2 linked regions of the Amycolatopsis mediterranei genome follow. The protein of the gene in region 1 interacts with the protein of each later gene in a pairwise test. Links are inferred from orthologs where the notes say so. Each region holds a gene or a part of one and is shown on either strand. Other genes may lie near its edges. The genes, in order: rplL and dnaE.

Region 1 (10,817 bases):
TGCTCGCGGCGCCCGGCGAGTGGTACGTCGTGCACTCCTACGCCGGGTACGAGAACAAGGTGAAGACCAACCTCGAGACCCGGACCCAGACCCTGGACGTCGAGGACTACATCTTCCAGATCGAGGTCCCGACCGAAGAGGTCACCGAGATCAAGAACGGCCAGCGCAAGCAGGTGCAGCGCAAGGTGCTGCCCGGCTACATCCTGGTCCGGATGGACCTGAACGACGCCTCGTGGAGTGCGGTGCGCAACACGCCGGGTGTCACCGGGTTCGTCGGCGCCACCTCGCGGCCGTCGCCGCTGACCGTGGACGAGGTCCTGAAGTTCCTCGCCCCGAAGGTCGAGAGCGAAGCCCCCGCGAAGTCGGGCAAGGGCGAGTCCACCGCGACCGCGGCCCCGCTCGGTGGCCCGGCCGTCGAGGTCGACTTCGAGATCGGCGAATCGGTCACGGTCATGGACGGCCCGTTCGCGACGCTGCCGGCGACGATCTCCGAGGTCAACATCGACGGGCAGAAGCTGAAGGTCCTGGTGTCGATCTTCGGCCGGGAGACCCCGGTCGAGCTGTCGTTCAACCAGGTCTCCAAGATCTGACGGCCGCCCGGTCGGCCGCAGTTCCCGTGTCCACGGCAGGTACGCGGGAAACGTAGTACAGGACAGGAAAAGAAATGCCACCCAAGAAGAAGAAGCTTGCGGCGATCATCAAGCTGCAGATCAAGGCGGGTGCGGCCAACCCCGCGCCGCCGGTCGGCCCCGCGCTGGGTCAGCACGGCGTCAACATCATGGAGTTCTGCAAGGCCTACAACGCCGCGACCGAGTCGCAGCGCGGGGACGTCGTCCCGGTCGAGATCTCCGTGTACGAGGACCGGTCGTTCGACTTCAAGCTGAAGACGCCGCCGGCCGCGAAGCTGCTGCTGAAGGCCGCGGGCGTGGAGAAGGGCTCCGGCGAGCCGCACAAGACCAAGGTCGCCAAGGTCACTTGGGACCAGGTCCGCGAGATCGCCAAGACCAAGGAGACCGACCTCAACGCGCACGACATCGACCAGGCCGCGAAGATCATCGCCGGCACTGCTCGGTCGATGGGCATCACGGTCGTCGACTGAGTCTTCTGCCTCGACTCCGTCGAGGCGGCGAAATCGCCTGGAAGCCGATTTCTTCCTTCCCGATCCGCTCGGCCCAGGGGGCCGATCGAATCGCTCAGTCCAGAAATCGGCGCGATTTCGCGCTAGCTCGAGTGGGAGAGCCCGTGCTGGCTCCAACCACACTGATCCGTTTTCGAAGTTAAGGACAGAAGCATGACCAAGCACAGCAAGGCTTACCGCCAGGCTGCGGAGCTGATCGACAAGACGCGTTTCTACGCGCCGCTCGAGGCTGCGAAGCTGGCGAAGGAGACCTCCAAGACCAAGATGGACGCGACCGTCGAGGTTGCGATGCGTCTCGGTGTGGACCCCCGCAAGGCCGACCAGATGGTCCGCGGCACCGTGAACCTGCCGCACGGCACCGGTAAGACCGCCCGCGTCATCGTCTTCGCCGTCGGCGACAAGGCCGCCGAGGCCGAAGCTGCCGGCGCGGACGCGGTCGGCACCGACGAGCTGATCGAGCGCATCCAGGGTGGCTGGCTCGACTTCGACGCCGCGATCGCGACGCCGGACCAGATGGCCAAGGTGGGCCGCATCGCCCGCATCCTCGGCCCGCGTGGCCTGATGCCGAACCCGAAGACCGGCACGGTGACCCCCGCGGTCGAGAAGGCCGTGAAGGACATCAAGGGCGGTAAGATCAACTTCCGCGTCGACAAGCAGGCCAACCTGCACCTGGTGATCGGCAAGGCTTCCTTCGACACCGAGAAGCTGGTCGAGAACTACGCGGCCGCGCTGGACGAGATCCTCCGCGCCAAGCCGTCGTCGGCGAAGGGCCGTTACCTGAAGAAGGTCACCTTCACCACCACGATGGGCCCGGGCATCCCGGTCGACCCGCTGCGGACCCGCAACCTTCTGTCGGACGAAGCTGCGGTCTGAGTCTGAGATCACGAGAAAGGGCGTCCCCGCTTGCTGCGGGGGCGCCCTTTCTTCGTGTCTTATTGACAGCATGCCGACTTTCGCGTCGTTCGACGGGCTCCGGTTGCACTACACGGTCTGGGAGGGCGACGGCGCCCGCCGCCCGGTGCTGCTGCAGCACGGTTTCGCCGCGGACACGAACGCGAACTGGATTTCCACCGGGGTCGTCGCGGCCCTGCGGTCGGCCGGCTTCACGGTGATTTCGCTGGACGCCCGCGGCCACGGCCGTTCCGAGAAGCCGCACGACGAGTCCCGCTACACCGAGGACGCGATGGCGCGGGACGTCTCGGCCCTGCTCGACGAGCTGGGCCTCGATGAGGTCTCGATGGTCGGCTACTCGATGGGCGCGATCATCGCGCTGACCGTGACGGCGGCGGACAAGCGCATCCGCAGCCTGGCCACGGGCGGCGTGGGTTCGGGCATCGTGGACTTCGGCGGCGTCGACCTGCGGGTGGTGAAGCCGGCGGACATCGCTTCGGCGCTGCTGGCGGAGGACCCGGCGTCGGTGCCGCCGTCGGGGGTGCCGTTCCGCTTGCTGGCCGACGCGGTGGGCGGGGATCGCCGGGCGCTGGCAGCGGTGGCTTCGGCTTCGCGGGAGGGGCGCCTGGACCTGTCGGCGATCGGGGTGCCGACGTTGGTGCTGGCGGGAGAGCAGGACCAGCTGGCCGCCCAGCCGGAGCGCCTGGCGGCGGCGATCGCGGGGGCGAGACTGGTCCGGATCCCGGGCGACCACATGACGGCGGTGATGTCACCGGCGTTCGCGGAGGCCCTGGTGTCGTTCCTGGCGGCTCCGCAACCGCGCTAGCGGCTGGTCGGCGTCGGCAGCGGGCAGGGCGTGGGCTCGTTGGTGTGCTCGACGATCAGCCATTGGCCCTTCGGCACCTTCGCCACGGTGAACGCGCCGAGCGCCGGGCCGCCTTCGATGCCGAACCGGCACGAGCTGATCGTGAACCGGTCGCCCGGGATCGGCTCCGAGACGTACGACGGCATCGATTCGGCGTACTGGTTCTTGTTGGTGACCTTGCGGTTCAGCTCGTGCACCGCGACCTGGCAGTCCGCGTAACCCAGGTCCTGGGCGAACTTCTGCTGGATCGGCTCGTCCATCCGCCCGCACGCCTGCGGGACGAGGTTCTGCGCGATGGCGTCGTAGACCTCGCGGACGGCTTCGTACGGGCTCGTCGAAAGGATGTGGTTGGTCTGGTACTTCCCGCCGCCCTCCTGGGCGAGCTGGGCGGAGGTCTTGCCCGAGTCGTTGGGGAAGAAGTGGTTGTACAGCCACGTGCCCGCGACGCCGAGGATCACGATCGCCAGGGCCCACGCGAGCACCTTCTTGCCCAGCCAGCTCAGCCATCGCGGCGCTCGACGGCGCTCGGTCGGGACGAGCTGGTAGCCGGGGGGAATGGCCGGAGGCTGCCCGCCCTGCTGGGTGGCAGGCTGGGAAGCGGGCGCCTGGACCATCCCGGCGTCCGGTGTGGGTGCCGGCTGGTTGCCCTGCTGAGCCTGCGTGAACCGCAGGTAGTCCTGGAACTGCTGGAACTGGCGGAACTGCTCGAGCTGCGCCGGGTCCACCGGCGGCTGGGGAGGAGACCCCGGGGTGGGCGTGTTCGGGCCCGCCGGTTCGATGTCCGAGCCCGGCTTTCCGTCATCGCGCTGCTCCGCCACGTCACCATGATGCCCTCCGGCGGACCGCAGGGAACCCCCAGGCGTCCTAAACGCAGGTCAGGGCCGGGGGCGAGAACAGCTCTCCGGACCCATCACGTACACTGGACGACGGTTCTACCGAAGACCGCTGGTTTTCCCCGCCCAACACGGGGAACGAAGGTCCCGCACTCGCCGGGCGGCCCGCGCAGGAGGAACGAGGCCGGGCACCCCAAAGTGCCCAACAACGCCCCGCGCCTGTCTGCGCGAGGGCGTTTCGTCGTTTCGGGGCTCCTCGAACGCCAGTGGAAACACTAGCCAAGAGAGGAGGCGACCATGGCGAAGCCCGACAAGGTGGCGGCCGTCGCCGAGATCGCGGAGAGCTTCCGCACCAGCTCGGCCACCGTCGTTACCCAGTACACCGGCCTCTCCGTGTCCCAGCTGTCCCAGCTGCGCCGCGCTCTCGGCACCAGTGCCAAGTACCGGGTCGCGAAGAACACCCTGGTCAAGCGGGCGGCCGAGGACGCCGGCATCCAGGGTCTCGAGGACCTGTTCGTCGGCGCGACCGCCATCGCCTTCGTCGAGGGTGAAGCAGTCGACGCCGCCAAGGCGATTCGCGACTTCGCGAAGGACAACAACGCGCTTGTGATCAAGGGCGGCTACATGGACGGCCGAGCGCTGTCCGTGGACGAGATCAACCGGATTGCCGATCTCGACAGCCGTGAGGTCCTGCTCGCCAAGGCGGCGGGCGCGTTCAAGGCGAAGCTTTCCCAGGCCGCCGCGCTGTTCCAGGCGCCGGCGTCCCAGGTCGCCCGCCTGGCTGCCGCGCTGGAGGAGAAGCAGCGCAACGCCGCCGGTACCGAAGCAGCCGAAGCACCCGCCGAGAGCTGAACCACCCCCACCCCGAACGTCTAGTTCGTTTTTCTGAGAGGAAGCCATCATGGCGAAGCTGAGCACCGCCGAGCTGATCGACGCCTTCAAGGAGCTGACCCTCCTCGAGCTGTCCGAGTTCGTGAAGGAGTTCGAAGAGGTCTTCGACGTGACCGCCGCCGCGCCGGTCGCCGTTGCCGCCGGCCCGGCCGCCGCCGCTGCCGCCCCGGTCGAGGAGCAGGACGAGTTCGACGTCGTCCTCGAGGGCGCCGGCGACAAGAAGATCCAGGTCATCAAGGTCGTCCGCGAGGTCGTCTCGGGCCTGGGCCTGAAGGAGGCCAAGGAGCTGGTCGAGGCCGCTCCCAAGGCCCTCCTGGAGAAGGTCGACAAGGAGGCCGCCGAGGCCGCCAAGGAGAAGCTCGAGGCCGCGGGCGCCAAGATTTCCATCAAGTGATTCCGGGCGCGCCAGCGCCTTGCACCACCTCGAGAAAGGGGCGGGCATCCACTGCGGATGCCCGCCCCTTTCCGTGTCTGCGACTTCCTGAGCTGCGGACCCGCCGAAACCCCTAGGAGCGTTGTCCGGATCTCCCCGGGGTCCCTAAATCGTGGATCCGGGGGCGCCCGGACCTGCGCCGTTGCCCCGTTTGGGCTACCGTGCTGCCAGTTGGCGATCACGGCGGGGTGACGATGGACCCGGGGCTGGCCAGAAAAGAAAACTGGTGAGTAACCTGTTCGCACTCAGCTCGTTGCACCTGGTTGACGCGGGTTCGTGGGCGCCACCGGCCCACACTCGCCGCCGGCGTGGGTGGCAGGGTGTGGCAGCGGGCGCAATGACGCGGAACAGCTCCTGGAGGTGCGATGGGTGCCGAGGTGGTCATCGAAGGTCTGACGAAGTCCTTCGGTAAGCAGGCCATCTGGCGGGACGTCACGTTGACGCTCCCCCCGGGCGAAGTGTCGGCCATGCTCGGCCCGTCGGGGACCGGCAAGTCGGTCTTCCTGAAGTCGATGATCGGGCTGCTCAAGCCCGACCGCGGCCGCTGCATGATCAACGGGGTGGACATCGTCACCTGCTCCGAGCACAAGCTGTACGAGATCCGGAAGCTCTTCGGTGTCCTCTTCCAGGACGGCGCGCTGTTCGGCTCGATGAACCTCTACGACAACGTCGCCTTCCCGCTGCGTGAGCACACGAAGAAGTCCGAGACGGAAATCCGCCGGATCGTGCTCGAGAAGCTCGACATGACCGGTCTGAACGGCGCCGACAAGAAGCTGCCGGGCGAGATCTCCGGCGGGATGCGCAAGCGCGCCGGCCTGGCCCGCGCCCTGGTGCTCGACCCGGAGATCATCCTGGTCGACGAGCCGGACTCGGGCCTCGACCCGGTCCGCACCACCTACATCTCGCAGCTGTTCCTCGACGTCAACGCGCAGATCGACGCGACGTTCCTGATCGTCACCCACAACATCAACCTGGCCCGCACGGTGCCGGACAACCTGGGCATGCTCTTCCGCAAGGAACTGGTCATGTTCGGCCCGCGCGAGGTGCTGCTGACCAGCGAAGAGCCGGTCGTCAAGCAGTTCCTCAACGGCAAGATGCAGGGCCCGATCGGCATGTCCGAGGAGAAGGACAGCGCCCAGATGGCCGCCGAGCAGGCGATGTTCGAAGCCGGCCACCACGCGGGCGGGGTCGAGGACGTCTCCGGCGTGCCGCCGCAGATGCAGCCGACGCCGGGCGTGCCCACCCGGATGGGTGCCGTCCGCCGCAAGGACCGGGTCATGGAGATCATGCACCGGCTGCCGCCGGCCGCGCAGGAAAGCATCATCGAGTCGCTGAGCCCCGAGGAGCAGCGCCACTACGGTGTGCGGCCGCACCGCGGGCAGCCGCAGCAGGTCGGCGCCCGCCCGCAGGGTGACGGCGTCCCGAACCAGCACCACGGGCAGCTGCCCGCCGACCAGGTGGCGCGGATCCCCGGCGGCCAGCCGCCGAGAACCGGCACGCACCGAATGCCACCGAACAACGGGCCAGGTGGCCGGTGAGCTCTCCCGCAACACAGGCGAAGATCCCCGGGATCGGCATGCTCCGCGAGACCGGGAACCTGTTCGCTCTCGGCCTGGACATCGTCCGCGGCCTGTTCCAGCGCCCGTTCCAGCTGCGGGAGTTCATCCAGCAGTCGTGGTTCATCGCGAGCGTGACGATCCTGCCGACGGCCCTGGTGGCCATCCCGTTCGGTGCCGTCATCTCGCTGCAGTTCGGGTCGCTCGCCCGCCAGCTGGGCGCGCAGTCCTACACCGGCGCGGGCTCCGTGCTCGCCACCGTGCAGCAGGCCAGTCCGCTGGTCACCGCGCTGCTGGTGGCGGGTGCGGGCGGCTCCGCCGTCTGCGCCGACATCGGCGCCCGGACCATCCGCGAAGAGATCGCCGCGATGGAGGTGCTCGGCGTCTCCGCGGTGCAGCGGCTGATCGTGCCGCGCACCCTCGCGATGATGCTGGTCGCGCTCCTGCTCAACGGCATGGTCAGCGTCATCGGCGTGCTCGGCGGCTACTTCTTCAACGTCGTGCTGCAGGGCGGGACGCCGGGTGCGTACCTGGCGAGCTTCTCCGCCCTCGCGCAGCTGCCCGACCTCTGGGTCGGCGAGCTCAAGGCGCTGATCTTCGGGTTCATCGCCGCCGTCGTCGCGTCCTACCGGGGCCTGAACCCCTCCGGCGGCCCGAAGGGCGTCGGGGACGCGGTGAACCAGTCGGTGGTCATCACGTTCCTGCTGCTGTTCGTCGTGAACTTCGTGATCACCCTGATCTACCTGCAGATCGTGCCCGGAAAGCTGGACTAGCGCCATGACGTTCCTCCAGGGCGCGAAACGCGTCGTCAACCGACCCCTCCAGACACTGGACACCTTGGGTGACCAGATGTCGTTCTACGGCCGCGCGCTGCTGTGGACGCCGCGGACGCTGCGCCGCTACACCAAAGAGGTGCTCCGGCTGCTGGCCGAGGTGAGCTTCGGGTCCGGCTCGCTGGCGGTCATCGGCGGCACGGTGGGCGTGATGGTCGGCCTGACGCTGTTCACCGGTGTCCTCGTCGGCCTCCAGGGCTATTCGGCGCTGAACTCGATCGGGACGTCGGCCTTCACCGGCTTCCTGACCGCGTTCTTCAACACGCGCGAGATCGCCCCGCTGGTCGCCGGGCTCGCCCTGAGCGCCACCGTCGGCGCCGGGTTCACCGCGCAGCTGGGCGCCATGCGGATCTCGGAGGAGATCGACGCACTGGAAGTCATGGGTGTGCCGAGCCTGCCGTACCTGGTGACGACGCGGATCATCGCCGGGTTCGTCGCGGTCATCCCGCTCTACATCATCGGCCTGCTGAGCTCGTACCTCGCGTCGAGACTGGTCGTGATCTACATCTACCACCAGTCGGCCGGTACCTACGACCACTACTTCGACCTGTTCCTGCCCCCGCAGGACGTGCTGTATTCGTTCATCAAGGTGCTGCTGTTCAGCGTCCTGATCATCCTGTCGCACTGCTACTTCGGGTACCGGGCGACCGGTGGCCCGGCCGGGGTCGGCGTCGCGGTCGGCAAGGCCGTGCGGCTGTCCATCGTCACGGTGTCGATCATGAACTTCTTCATCGGGTTCGCCATCTGGGGAACCGACGTCACGGTAAGGATCGCGGGATGAGGACGCTCCGACGCAGGCTGCTCGGCCTGCTGCTCATCGCCGTGATGGTCGGCGGGGTGGCGCTGTCCATCGCGCTCTACGACAAGGCGTTCACCCCGGTCGTCACGGTCAGGCTGCAGGCCGACAAGATCGGCAACCAGCTGATCAAGCAGTCCGACGTCAAGGTGCGCGGCCTGATCGTCGGCTCGGTGCAGGACATCGTCGCCACCGACCACGGCGCCGAGCTGACCCTGGCGCTCCAGCCGGAGTCCGCGAAGCTCATCCCGGAGAACGTCTCGGCGCGGTTCCTGCCCAAGACGCTCTTCGGCGAGCGGTTCGTCTCGCTGGAGATCCCGAAGGACCCGTCGGCCAAGACGATCGCAGACGGCGACGTCATCCCGCAGGACCGCACGTCGAGCGCGATCGAGCTGGACCAGGCCTTCGAGCACCTGATGCCGGTGCTGCAGGCGGTGCAGCCGCAGAAGCTGTCGGCGACGCTCACCGCGATCTCGACCGCGCTGCAGGGCCGCGGCGACCAGCTCGGCGACACGCTCTCGCAGCTGGGCACCTACATCGGCGAGCTGAACCCGCACGAGCCGGAGCTGCAGCACAACCTCAAGGCGCTCGCGGAGTTCTCCGACCACCTCAAGGACGCGGCCCCGGACCTGGTGCAGAGCCTGGACAACCTGAGCACGACAACCCGCACCGTGGTCGACGAGCGGCAGAACCTGTCGAACCTCTACGGCAGCCTGACCCAGGCCTCGGTGGACCTGCAGACGTTCCTGCAGAACAACAAGGACAACATCATCTCCCTCGTCGACACCGCCCGGCCGACGGCCGAACTGCTGGCGAAGTACGCGCCGGAGTACCCCTGCGTGATCTCCCAGATGGCCAAGAACGTGCCGCTGATCGACCAGGCGCTCGGCAAGGGCACCAACCAGCCCGGCCTGCACGCGACCATCGAGATCATCGTCCCGCGCGCGCCGTACCAGGCGGGCAAGGAAGAGCCGCGGTTCGACGACAAGCGCGGCCCGCGCTGCTACGACATCAAGGACATCCCGAAGCCGTTCCCGTCCGAGCCGCCGGACGGCGCGTTCAAGGACGGCACGCTGCACCAGGCCGCGCCGAAGAGCGTCGGCGAGGGCCTCAACCCGGCCAAGTTCAAGGCGGACTCGGCCGGCAACGGCGGCAGCGGTGGTGATCTGGCGTACTCGACGGCGGAGCAGGGCTTCCTGGCCGACCTGCTCGGCCCGCAGCTGGGCATGAGCGCCGCGGACGTCCCGGGCTGGAGCTCGCTGCTCGTCGGCCCGCTGTACCGGGGTGCGGAGGTGACGGTCAAGTGAGGGGCCTGCTCGCGCCGCTGATCAAGCTCGGCATCTTCGTGGTCGTCACCGTGCTGTTCACGACGATCCTCGGGATCAGCATCGCCAACATCAACACCACCAGCACCAACGCCTACAACGCGCGCTTCACCGACGCGACGCTGCTGCTGCCCAACGACGACGTCCGCATCGCCGGCGTCCGGGTCGGGCAGGTCAAGGACGTGCACATCGTCGACAAGCGCCAAGCCGAGGTCGAGTTCGAGGTCGACGCCGGCCGGACGCTGCCGGCCGGGGTGACCGCGCAGATCAAGTTCCGCAACCTGGTCGGGCAGCGGTACGTCTCGCTCGGCGAGGGCGACGACAGCGCCGGCAAGACGCTGCCGCCCGGCGGCACCATCCCGCTGGAGCGGACCACGCCGGCGCTGGACCTGACCGAGCTGTTCAACGGCTTCAAGCCGCTGTTCACCGCGCTCAACCCCGAGGACGTCAACAAGCTGTCCTACGAGGTCATCCAGGTCCTGCAGGGCGAGGGCGGCACCGTGGAAAGCCTGCTTTCGCACACGGCGTCGCTGGCCACCACGATCGCCGACAAGGACCAGGTGATCGGCGAGGTCATCGACAACCTCAACTCGGTGCTCGACACGGTCAACGCGCACACGCCGCAGCTCAACGACCTGATCGTGAAGCTGCAGCAGCTGGTGTCCGGGCTGGCCGCCGACCGCAAGCCGATCGGCGACGCGATCGAGAGCCTCGGCAACCTGGCGCAGACGACGTCCGGGCTGCTCGGCGAGGTCCGCGAGCCGCTGAAGAACGACATCGACGCGCTCGGGAACCTGACGAGCGCGCTCAACAAGAACGAGCCGGAGCTGGAGCACTTCATCCAGTTCCTGCCGACCAAGGTGAGCACGCTGACCCGCACCGCGGACTACGGCTCCTGGTTCAACTTCTACGCCTGTGAGTTCTCCGGGAGCGTGAGCTTGCCGCCACTGATCAACGACGTCGCCCTGCCCCTGATCCCGGCGAACCGGGCGAGGTGCCAGGGATGAAGTCCTTCCAGAAGCGCAACCCCGTGCCGATCGCGCTGGTCGGGATCGTCGTGCTGGCGCTCGCCTTCACCGCCGCGCTCAACTCCGACGACCTGCCGGTGATCGGCGGGGGCACCACCTACAGCGCCGAGTTCAGCGAGGCTTCCGGGCTGCAGAAGGACAACGACGTCCGGATCGCCGGCGTCAAGGTCGGCAAGGTCAGCGACATCGCGCTCGACGGCGCGTCGGTGAAGGTGTCTTTCAAGGTCA
Region 2 (10,817 bases), 1.8 Mb from region 1 along the record:
CGATCGAGTTCTCGACGTAGGCGCGCATGACGTCCACGTTCGCGGTGATCCCGGAAACGCATTTCGTGGCCAGCGTCCGGCAGGCCGCGCCGAGGTGCGTGATGCTCTCCGAAAGCGAGTGCAGGATGATCGGCTCGAACGCGTTGAGCTGCAGCTGCCCCGCTTCGGCGGCCATCGTCACGGTGACGTCGTTGCCGATCACCTCGAACGCGACCTGGTTGACCACCTCCGGGATCACCGGGTTGATCTTGCCGGGCATGATCGACGACCCGGCCTGCACCGGCGGCAGGTTGATCTCGTTCAGCCCCGCGCGCGGGCCCGAAGACAGCAGCCTCAGGTCGTTGCAGCTCTTGGACAGCTTGACCGCGATCCGCTTGAGGACGCCGGAAAGGTGCACGAACGCGCCGCAGTCCTGGGTGGCCTCCACCAGATCCGCGGCGGTGACGACCGGCAGCCCGGTGATCTCGCGCAAGTGCCGGCAGGCGGCTTCGGCATAGCCCGGCGCGGCGTTGAGGCCGGTGCCGATCGCGGTTGCGCCGAGGTTGATCTCGTGCAGCAGCGCGACGGCCTCGCCCAGCCGCTGCTGGTCCTCGCCGAGCATCACCGCGTAGGTGCCGAACTCCTGGCCGAGCGTCATCGGCACGGCGTCCTGCAGCTGCGTGCGGCCCATCTTCAGCACGTCGTGGAACTCGACGGCCTTGGCCGCGAACGCCTTCTCCAGCACGATCATCGCTTCGGACAGCTGGCGCACGGCGATGATCGTCGCGACGTTCACCGCGGTCGGGTACGCGTCGTTCGTCGACTGCGAGAGGTTGACGTGCTCGTTGGGGTGCACGACGTGGTAGTCGCCCTTGGCGTGCCCGAGCAGTTCGAGCGCGCGGTTCGCGATCACCTCGTTGGCGTTCATGTTGGTCGACGTCCCGGCGCCGCCCTGGATGACATCGACGACGAACTCGCCGTGCAACGCGCCCTCGCGGATTTCCCGGCAGGCCGCGGTGATCGCGTCCGCGATGTCGGGGGAGAGCAGGCCCAGTTCGGCGTTGGCGCGCGCGGCCGCTTCCTTCACCGAGGCCAGCGCCTCGACCAGGTGTGGGTAGGCGGCGATCGTCGTGCCGGTGATCGGGAAGTTTTCGCGGGCGCGGGCGGTGTGCACGCCCCAGTACGCGTCGGCGGGGACGTCCTTGTCGCCCAGCAGGTCGTGTTCGCGGCGGGTGGTCATGCGGTGCTCCCCACGGAAAGGGTGGAACGGAGGTTTTCCGGGCCGGGCGGGACGGCCACCCCGCACAGCCCGAGCAGCGCGGCCAGCACGGGGTACCGCGCCCGGTCGCCGCCGTCGGCGATCTTGACCGCGATCGCGGTGCCGTCCGGCAGCGCGGCGACCTGGACGGCTTCGAACCCGTCCTTGGCGATCAGCCCGGGCACCGCGCGCATGACGGCGGTGACGTCCCGGCGGCTGCCGCCGACCAGCTCCGGGTGCCGCCGGATCCCGTCGGCGACCAGGCCCTCCGGCGTGCCGGGCGCGGCCGTGGCGATCTTCGCCACGGCCGTCGCGAGCCCCCGCAGGGTCGTCGCGAAGAGCGGCGCGCCACAGCCGTCGACCGCGACCCGCGCGATGCCCCGGCCGGTCAGGTCCTCGAAAGCGGCCGCGATCGCGCGCTGCAGCGGGTGGGCCGGGTCGAGGTAGCCGTCGAGGCTCCAGCCGTTCAGCTCGCAGGTCGCGAGCATCGCCGCGTGCTTGCCGGAGCAGTTGTGCGCGAGCCGCGCCGGTGGCCGGCCGTCGGCGATCCAGCGGTCCCGCTCGACCGGGTCGAACGGGAAGTCCGCGGGATTGCCCAGCAGGTCGGGGGAGCGTCCGTCGAGCACCTCTAGCGCGGCGTCGAGGTGCATCGGCTCGCCGGAGTGGCTGGCCGCGGCGATCGCGAACCCGGCGGGGGACAGGCGCAGGCCGAGCCGCGCCATCGCGGTGGCCTGCAGCGGCTTCGCCGTCGACCGCGGGTACATCGGGGTGTCGACGTCCCCGGCGGCGAACCGCGTCGAGCCGTCCGGGGCGAGCACCACGGCCGAGCCGTGGTGGACGCCCTCGACCAGCCCGTCGCGGATCAGCTCGACGAGGGGTTCGTGGCTCACAGGCCCGCCTCGTCGAACGCCCGCATGTCGATCCGCTTGCGCACGGCGAACCAGCCCACGACCAGGGCCACGGCGATCGCGGGCAGCGCCAGCAGGGTGATCCGGCCGGTCTGGTCGAAGCCCATCAGGACGACGACGGAGGCGAGGAACACCAGCGTCGCGATTTCGGTGCAGGGCGAGAACGGCAGCCGGAACGACGGCCGCTCGAGGCCGTCGCGCTTCGCCCGGCGCACGAACAGCAGGTGGCAGAGCACGATGATGGCCCAGGTGGCGAGGATGCCGATCGCGGCGAAGTTCAGCACGATGTCGAAGGCCTCCTTCGGCACCAGGTAGTTGAGCCCGACGCCGAACACGCAGACGGCCGCGGTGAGCAGGATCCCGCCGTAGGGCACGTGGTTGCGGTTCATCACGCCGGTGAACTTCGGTGCCGAGCCCGCCACCGCCATCGACCGCAGGATGCGGCCGGTCGAATACAGGCCGGAGTTCAGGCTGGACAGCGCCGCGGTGAGCACGACCAGGTTCATCACGCTGTCCGCCGCCGGCACGCCCAGGTGCGAGAGCACGGTGACGAACGGGCTCTGGTCCTTGGTGTAGGAGCTCCACGGCAGCAGCATCGCCAGCAGCACGACCGAGCCGACGTAGAAGACCAGGATGCGCCACATGATGGAGTTGATCGCCTTCGGCATGATCTTCTCCGGGTTCTCGGTCTCGCCCGCGGCGACGCCGACCAGCTCGACCGACGCGTAGGCGAACACCACGCCCTGCACGATCAGCACCATCGGCAGCAGCCCGGACGGGAAGATCCCGCCGTGGTCGGCGATCAGCTGCGGGCCGCCCGCGACGCCGTCGATCGGCGTCTGCGTCACCAGCAGGAAGATGCCGATGACCATGAACAGCACGAGCGCGGCGACCTTGATGATGGCGAACCAGAACTCCATCTCGCCGAACAGCTTCACCGACACCGTGTTCAGCGTCAGGACGACGGCGAGCGCGATCAGCGCGAGCACCCACTGCGGGATCGGCGAGAAGAACGACCAGAAGTGCGCGTACAGCGCGATCGCCGTGATGTCGGCGATCCCGGTGGTCGACCAGTTCAGGAAGTGCATCCAGCCAGCGACGTACGCGCCCTTCTCGCCCATGAACTCGCGGGCGTAGGAGACGAAGGCGCCGCTGGAGGGCCGGTAGAGGATCAGCTCGCCGAGCGCGCGGACGACGAAGAAGGCGAAGAGCCCGCAGACGCCGTAGACGATCGCCAGGGCCGGCCCGGCCTGGGCGAGCCGGCCGCCCGCGCCGAGGAAGAGGCCGGTGCCGATCGCCCCGCCGATGGCGATCATGTTGACGTGCCGGGACTTCAGGGCCTTGTGGTAGCCGGCGTCGCCCGCGTCGGTGGTCTTGGCGGCCGTGGCCGGGAGGGTCTGTTCGGTCACTGGTCCCCGTTCACGATGCTGGTCAGAGTGGCTTCGACGTGCTGCAGGTGCGCCGTCATGGCTTCGACGGCGCCGGTCTCCGAGCCGTCCGCGATCGCGGTGACGATCTCCCGGTGCTCGGTGTTCGACTGGCGGCGCCGGTCGCCGAGCTGGTTGAGGAAGGCGGACTGGCGGGCGAGCGCGTCCCGGATCTCCTCGATCACCTTCCCGAACACCGGGTTGCCCGAGGCCTGGGCGATGGTGATGTGGAAGAGCGAGTCGAGGGCGACCCAGGCGGTGTTGTCGGTCTCGGCGTCCATCCGGTCGAGCAGGTGGGCGAGCAGGTCCAGGTCGTCCTGGCTGCGCCGCACGGCCGCGTACCCGGCGACGGGGATCTCGACGTGCCGGCGCACCTCGATGAGGTCGCGGGCCGAGTAGGGCCCGAAGGTGGGGTTGTCGGCCGGGCCGGTGGCGGTGACGAAGGTGCCCTTGCCGGTCTTCGACTCCGTCATGCCGAGCGCCTGGAGGCCGCGCAGGGCCTCCCGGATCACCGACCGGCTCACCTCGAACTCCCTGCTCAGGGCGGCTTCGGAGGGGAGCTTCCCGCCGACGGCGTACTCGCCGCGCTCGATCGAGGCGCGCAGGTGGGCCAGCACGGCTTCCATGGCACTCACCCGGCGAGGACCACCTTGTCCGGCTGTCTGGCTGTCAGACAGGTTCATGGCCGGAATGCTCGGTCCCGCCGCCGCCGCTGTCAACGCGAACTCCGGCGCGTGTGGCCCAGCTCACGACCCCTGGCGCCGGTTCGCGGACGGCGGGTCCGGCGTCGGAAGGACGCCGCGCGTGACCGCCCGGCAGCGGCGCGTGTCGTGATCGTTTCCGCCGAAGGAGCAGCGCGTCGGTGCTCTCGTCCGGCCCCGCCGAGGGGCACAATCGAGCCCGGTGAGCGCGGGATAGGGTGGGAGACCCGGGCGCGCCGGTCCGATCCACCTAGGGGAGGTTTTCGCTGGTGTCGAACGATTCTTTCGTCCACCTGCACGTCCACACCGAGTACTCGATGCTCGACGGTGCGGCGAAGATCGCTCCCCTCTTCGCGGAGGCGGCGCGCCTCGGCATGCCCGCGGTCGGCATGACCGACCACGGCAACATGTACGGCGGCGACGAGTTCTACCAGCAGTCGAAGAAGCACGGCCTCAAGCCGATCATCGGGATCGAGGCGTACATCGCGCCGGAGTCGCGGTTCCACAAGAAGCCGGTCTTCTGGGGCCAGTCGAACCAGCGCGGCTCCGACGAGCTGGGCGAGGGCGGCGACGTCTCGGGCGCGGGCGCGTACACCCACATGACGATGCTCGCGCAGAACGCCACCGGGCTGCGGAACCTCTTCAAGCTGTCCTCGCTGGCCAGCATGCAGGGCTACTACCGCAAGCCCCGGATGGACCGCGAGCTGATCGCCGAGAACCACTCCGGGATCATCGCGACCACCGGCTGCCCGTCCGGCGAGGTGCAGACCCGGCTGCGGCTGGGCCAGAAGGAAGCTGCGATCCAGGCCGCGTCCGACTACAAGGACATCTTCGGCGCCGACAACTTCTTCCTCGAGCTGATGGACCACGGCCTGCCGATCGAGCGGTCGGTCCGCGAGGGCCTGCTGGAGGTCGGCCGCCTGCTCGACCTCAAGCCGATCGCCACCAACGACTCGCACTACGTCACCAAGGACCAGGCGGACACGCACTCGGCGCTGCTGTGCGTCCAGGCCGGCAAGACCCTCAACGACCCGACTCGGTTCAAGTTCGACGGCGACGGCTACTACCTCAAGTCCGCCGCCGAGATGCGCGAGTACTGGGACAAGGAGGTCCCCGGCGCGGCCGACACGACGCTGATGATCGCCGAGCGCGTCGAGTCCTACGAAGACGTCTACTCGCACAAGGACCGGCTGCCGTTCTTCGAGGTGCCGGAGGGGTACGACCAGGGCGGCTGGCTGCGCGAAGAGGTCCAGCGCGGGCTCAAGTGGCGCTTCCCGGACGGCGTGCCGGACGAGTACTACAACGAGCGCATCGAGATCGAGCTCGACGTCATCATCGGGAAGGGCTTCCCGGCCTACTTCCTGATCGTCGCCGACCTCATCAGCTACGCCCGCAAGGTCGGCATCCGGGTCGGCCCGGGCCGTGGTTCGGCCGCCGGTTCGCTGGTCGCGTACGTCCTGGGTATCACGAACCTGGATCCGATCCCGCAGAAGCTGCTGTTCGAGCGGTTCCTGAACCCCGAGCGCGTCTCGATGCCCGACATCGACATCGACTTCGACGACCGCCGTCGTGGCGAGATGATCCGGTACGCGACCGACAAGTACGGCTCGGACAAGGTCGCCCAGGTCATCACCTTCGGCACGATCAAGACGAAGGCGGCGATCAAGGACTCCGCCCGGGTGCACTTCGGCCAGCCGGGCTACGCGATCGCGGACAAGATCTCCAAGGCGCTGCCGCCGCCGATCATGGCGAAGGACATCCCGCTCTCGGGCATCGTCGACAACAAGCACGAGCGCTACGGCGAGGCCGCCGAGGTCCGCGCGCTCGTCGAGACCGACGACGAGTGCAAGACGATCTTCGAGACCGCCCGCGGCCTTGAGGGCCTGATCCGCAACGCCGGCGTGCACGCCTGCGCGGTCATCATGTCCTGCGACCCGCTGACCGACGCGATCCCGCTGTGGCAGCGGGACGACGGCTCGATCATCACCGGCTGGGACTACCCGTCGTGCGAGGCCATCGGCCTGCTGAAGATGGACTTCCTCGGCCTGCGCAACCTCACCGTCATCGGTGACGCGATCGACAACATCAAGGCCAACCGCGGGGTCGACGTCGACCTCGACACCCTCGGCGTCGACGACCCCGAGACGTACAAGCTGCTCGCCCGCGGTGACACGCTCGGCGTGTTCCAGCTGGACGGCGGCCCCATGCGCGACCTGCTGCGGCGCATGGAGCCCACGGTGTTCGACGACATCGTCGCGGTCGGCGCGCTGTACCGCCCCGGCCCGATGGGCATGAACGCGCACAACGACTACGCCGACCGCAAGAACAACCGGCAGAAGGTCAAGCCGATCCACCCGGAGCTCGACGAGCCGCTGCGGGAGATCCTGGCCGACACCTACGGCCTGATCGTGTACCAAGAGCAGATCATGCACATCGGCCAGAAGGTGGCCGGGTACACGATGGGGCGCGCGGACGTGCTCCGCCGCGCGATGGGCAAGAAGAAGAAGGAAGTCCTCGACAAGGAATACGAGGGCTTCGAGGCCGGCATGCGGGCCAGTGACCTGCGGCCCGGCGGCTTCTCGCCCGAGGCGATCAAGGCGCTCTGGGACACGATCCTCCCGTTCGCCGGGTACGCGTTCAACAAGAGCCACGCGGCCGCGTACGGCCTGATCTCGTACTGGACCGCCTACCTCAAGGCGAACTTCCGGGCCGAGTACATGGCCGCCCTGCTCACGTCGGTCGGCGACAACAAGGACAAGTCGGCGGTCTACCTGTCCGAGTGCCGCCGGCTCGGCATCAAGGTGCTGCCGCCGGACGTCAACGAATCGGCCCTGCGCTTCGCGGCCGTCGGGGACGACATCCGCTTCGGCCTCGGCGCGGTCCGCAACGTCGGCGCGAACGTCGTCGAGTCGATCATCAAGACCCGCGAGGAGAAGGGCAAGTACGCCTCCTTCACCGACTTCCTCGACAAGTCCGAGCTCGTGGCCTGCAACAAGCGGGTCATCGAGTCGCTGATCAAGGCGGGCGGGTTCGACTCACTCGGCCACACGCGGCTGTCGATGATCCAGGTCCACGAGGACGCGGTCGAAGCCGTCGTCCCGCTCAAGCGCCAGGAGGCGATGGGCCAGTTCGACCTGTTCGGCTTCGGCGGCGACGAGGGGGAGGCGGCGCCCTCGTCGTCCCCGCTCGCGCACCTGAAGTTCGGCGAGGAGGAGTACCCGCGCAAGCAGCTGCTCGCCTACGAGCGCGAGATGCTCGGCCTGTACGTCTCGGCGCACCCGCTGGACGGCGCCGAGCGGATCCTGCGCAAACACGCCCCGAAGCCGATCGCGAGCATCCTCAACGATCCGCCGAAGGAAGGCGAGCTGGTGATCTCCGGGCTGATCACCTCGCTCGAGCGGCGGGTCAACAAGAAGGGCGAGCCCTGGGCGATCTGCACGGTCGAGGACATGGACGCCTCGCTCGAGGTGCTGTTCTTCCCGAAGTCGTACGCGCTGTTCGCCGGTGAGCTGATCGAGGACAACGCGGTCCTGGTCAAGGGCCGGGTCAACTGGCGCGAAGACAAGATGTCGATCTTCGGCGGCGGCCTGGCCACGCTCGACCTGTCCGAGGTCGGCACCGGCAACGGCGACGACGAGCCGCCGCTGGTGCTGCTCGCGGCGGCGGAGAAGATCGACCAGGCGGTGGTGAGCGAGCTGCGGTCCACGCTGCTGGCCCACAAGGGCGAGACCCCGGTGCACCTCAAGCTGGTGGGCAAGAACCAGACGGTCTTCGCGCTGTACGACTACCCGGTCAAGGTCAGCTCCATGCTGATCGGCGAGCTCAAGGGCATCCGGGGCATCACCGCCTCTACGTGAGGCTTCGGGATCCGTGCGCACAACGCGCGCGGATCCCGCCTTTCGTGTTTGCTGGGTGGGGTATCCCCGGCCCGTGAACCTGCGTGAGGTCTGCCCTCGATGACGTACGAACCCGATCCCCGTCGCTGGAAAGCGCTTGCCGTCTCGCTCACGGCGGGGTTCATGGGCCTGCTCGATGTCAGCATCGTCAACGTCGCCCTCCCCTCGATGCAGTCCGGCCTGCACGCGAGCAGCGGCGGGATCCGCTGGGTCGTCTCCGGCTACGCCCTCGCGTTCGGCCTGGTCCTGGTCACCGGCGGCCGCCTCGGGGACGCGTTCGGCCGCCGGAACATGTTCCTCGGCGCCCTCGCCGCCTTCGTCCTCACCAGCGCACTGGCCGGCGCGGCCCCGAACGAAACCACGCTGGTGCTCGCCCGCCTGGCCCAGGGCGTGGCCGCCGGCATGCTCACCCCGCAGAACACCGGTCTGATCCAGGACCTCTTCCGCGGCGCCGAGCGCGGCCGCGCGTTCGGCATGTTCGGGGCGGTCGTCGGGATTTCGACGGCGGTCGGCCCGATCCTCGGCGGCTTCATCATCGCCGTCTTCGGAGCGCAGGACGGCTGGCGCTGGGTGTTCTACGTCAACGTCCCGATCGGCGTGCTCGCGTTCGTCCTCGCGCTGCGGCTGCTGCCGCGCAGCGAAAAGAAGCAGCTCAAGATCTCCTCCGAGATCGACTTCGTCGGCATCGTGCTGCTCGCGGTCGCCGTCCTCGGCGTGCTGCTGCCGGTCATCGATTCCGACCAGGGCGGCCTCCGGCGGCTGTGGTGGCTGTTCCTCGTCGCGCTCGTCTTCGGCGTCGCGTTCGTGCGCTGGGAGCACTCGGTGGTCCGGCGCGGCCGGTCGCCGCTGCTCGACACCCGCCTGTTCACCGGTACCCCGGGCTACGCCGCCGGCGCGGCGGTCGGCGCCCTCTACTTCTGCGGGTTCGCCGGGATCTGGCTGGTCTTCGCGATCTACTTCCAGCAGGGCCTCGGCTACTCGCCGCTGCAGTCGGGCCTGTCGGTGACGCCGTTCGCGCTCGGTTCGGCGGTGTCGGCCGCCGTCGCCGGCCGGCTCGTGCCCCGGTTCGGCCGGCGGCTGACCGTCACCGGGCTGGGCATGGTCGCCGCCGGGCTGCTGGCCGTCGCGCTGCTGGCCGAGCTGGTCCCGCCGTCGGCGTCCGGATGGGCCTTCGCGTTGCCGCTGGTGTTCGCGGGCGTGGGCGGCGGGATGGTGATCTCCCCGAACACGACGTTGACGCTGGAGTGCGTGCCGGTGCGGATGGCCGGGGTCGCCGGCGGCGCACTCCAGACCGGGCAGCGGATCGGCACGGCGATCGGCACCGCCGTGCTCGCGTCGGTCTTCGGCATGGTCCTCGGCCACGGCTATTCCGTGGCGCTCACCGTCGCGCTCAGCTGCGCGGCCGTCCTGACCTGCGGCGCGCTCGCCTTGGCGCTCGCCGAGCTCCGCGCACGACGGCACCGCGCTTCCGAACAGGAGCGGGAAGCCCGGCAGGCGGAGGCTTCGGCCGCGGACGTTCACCGCGGTTGAGAAACTACTTTCCGCAGATTTGCGATGCTCCATCCGAGTGACGAGCGCGGAAAGACACTGGTGCTACGGAGAGCAACCGGGTAGATCTTATGGAGCCTTCACTGCGCGGCTTCGGCTACCGACAGTGGCAATCAGTCGGCCACCCGGGGATGGGGTGACCGGCTTGAGCGATCGAGGCGTCCGGAGTTCGAGGGAATGGACACACTCGGTCACCTTCCGTCCAGTGGGTGTCGGCGTCCGCGGGGGACCGTCCGGCACTCGCGGAAGGGCTGCCCATCGGTACCGGCCGGCGCGTGACGGTGGCGGGCGGGCCCGGGTGAGGGGGAACCGGGCCCGCCCGTCTTCTTCACCCCGTGTCGTGCTCACCGGTGCCGCCCCGATCGTGCTGGGATGATCGCGTCCGTCCGAGGCCGACGCGGGGAGCCCCGATGACCGAGCAGCCGTCGCGGATCCGGGTCTGGTACCGGCCGATGCGCTCCCGCGACCGCGGGGAAGACCACCGCGTCGCGACACCGCTGGAACTGCTCTTCGACCTGTGTTTCGTGGTCGCCGTCGGGCAGGCCGCGGCCGCGCTGCACCACGCGCTGGCCGAGGGGCACGCCGCGCACGGCGTTTCGTCGTTCGCGATGGTGTTCTTCGCGATCTGGTGGGGCTGGCTGAACTTCAGCTGGTTCGCCTCGGCGTTCGACACCGACGACGTCCCGTACCGGCTGGCGACGCTCGTGCAGATCGCCGGCGGACTGACCATCGCGGCCGGGGTGTCCAGCGCGTTCGAAGGCGACTTCCGCGTGATCGTCGCCGGGTACGTCCTGATGCGGCTGGCGCTGGTCGGGCAGTGGCTGCGCGCGGCCGGCGCCGCGCCGGAGGCCAGGCCCGCCGCCCTCCGGTTCGCCGCCGGGATCGCGCTCTGCCAGGTGCTCTGGGGCATCCGGCTGTTCTTGCCCGAATCGACGGCGACCGTGACGTTCGCGGCCATCGTGCTCTGCGAACTCGCGGTGCCGGTGATCGCCGAGCGCAGCGCGCGCACGACGTGGCACCCGCACCACATCGCCGAGCGGTACGGCCTGTTCACCCTGATCGTGCTCGGCGAGACGATCTTGAGCGCGACCAACGCGCTC

Evidence for each region.
Region 2: the proteins of rplL (region 1) and dnaE interact in binary tests that used the Escherichia coli proteins (3 or more experiments, as listed by UniProt). The link is inferred for Amycolatopsis mediterranei from one-to-one orthologs.

Annotation. Positions count from the first base shown.
Region 1 is NZ_CP100416.1:593,469-604,285, forward strand. The notes cover bases 3,469-6,320. They hold rplL (50S ribosomal protein L7/L12), read left to right. Parts: upstream 3,469-4,628; coding sequence 4,629-5,012; downstream 5,013-6,320. Other genes in these bases: ISP_RS03080 (hypothetical protein), read right to left, coding at 3,469-3,712; rplJ (50S ribosomal protein L10), read left to right, coding at 4,025-4,579; ISP_RS03095 (ABC transporter ATP-binding protein), read left to right, coding at 5,417-6,320. Also shown: transcription termination/antitermination protein NusG, read left to right, coding at 1-590; rplK (50S ribosomal protein L11), read left to right, coding at 665-1,099; rplA (50S ribosomal protein L1), read left to right, coding at 1,292-2,011; ISP_RS03075 (alpha/beta fold hydrolase), read left to right, coding at 2,082-2,855; more of ISP_RS03080, read right to left, coding at 2,852-3,468; more of ISP_RS03095, read left to right, coding at 6,321-6,589; ISP_RS03100 (MlaE family ABC transporter permease), read left to right, coding at 6,628-7,380; ISP_RS03105 (MlaE family ABC transporter permease), read left to right, coding at 7,385-8,221; ISP_RS03110 (MCE family protein), read left to right, coding at 8,218-9,543; ISP_RS03115 (MCE family protein), read left to right, coding at 9,540-10,568; ISP_RS03120 (MCE family protein), read left to right, coding at 10,565-10,817. UniProt on the Escherichia coli protein: The binding site for several of the GTPase factors involved in protein synthesis (IF-2, EF-Tu, EF-G and RF3). Is thus essential for accurate translation.
Region 2 is NZ_CP100416.1:2,390,677-2,401,493, forward strand. What follows is about bases 4,235-8,330. They hold dnaE (DNA polymerase III subunit alpha), read left to right. Parts: upstream 4,235-4,542; coding sequence 4,543-8,130; downstream 8,131-8,330. Other genes in these bases: ISP_RS11485 (MFS transporter), read left to right, coding at 8,230-8,330. In the rest of the region: aspA (aspartate ammonia-lyase), read right to left, coding at 1-1,219; ISP_RS11465 (asparaginase), read right to left, coding at 1,216-2,127; ISP_RS11470 (amino acid permease), read right to left, coding at 2,124-3,554; ISP_RS11475 (FadR/GntR family transcriptional regulator), read right to left, coding at 3,551-4,198; more of ISP_RS11485, read left to right, coding at 8,331-9,699; ISP_RS11490 (low temperature requirement protein A), read left to right, coding at 10,128-10,817. UniProt on the Escherichia coli protein: DNA polymerase III is a complex, multichain enzyme responsible for most of the replicative synthesis in bacteria. This DNA polymerase also exhibits 3' to 5' exonuclease activity. The alpha chain is the DNA polymerase catalytic subunit.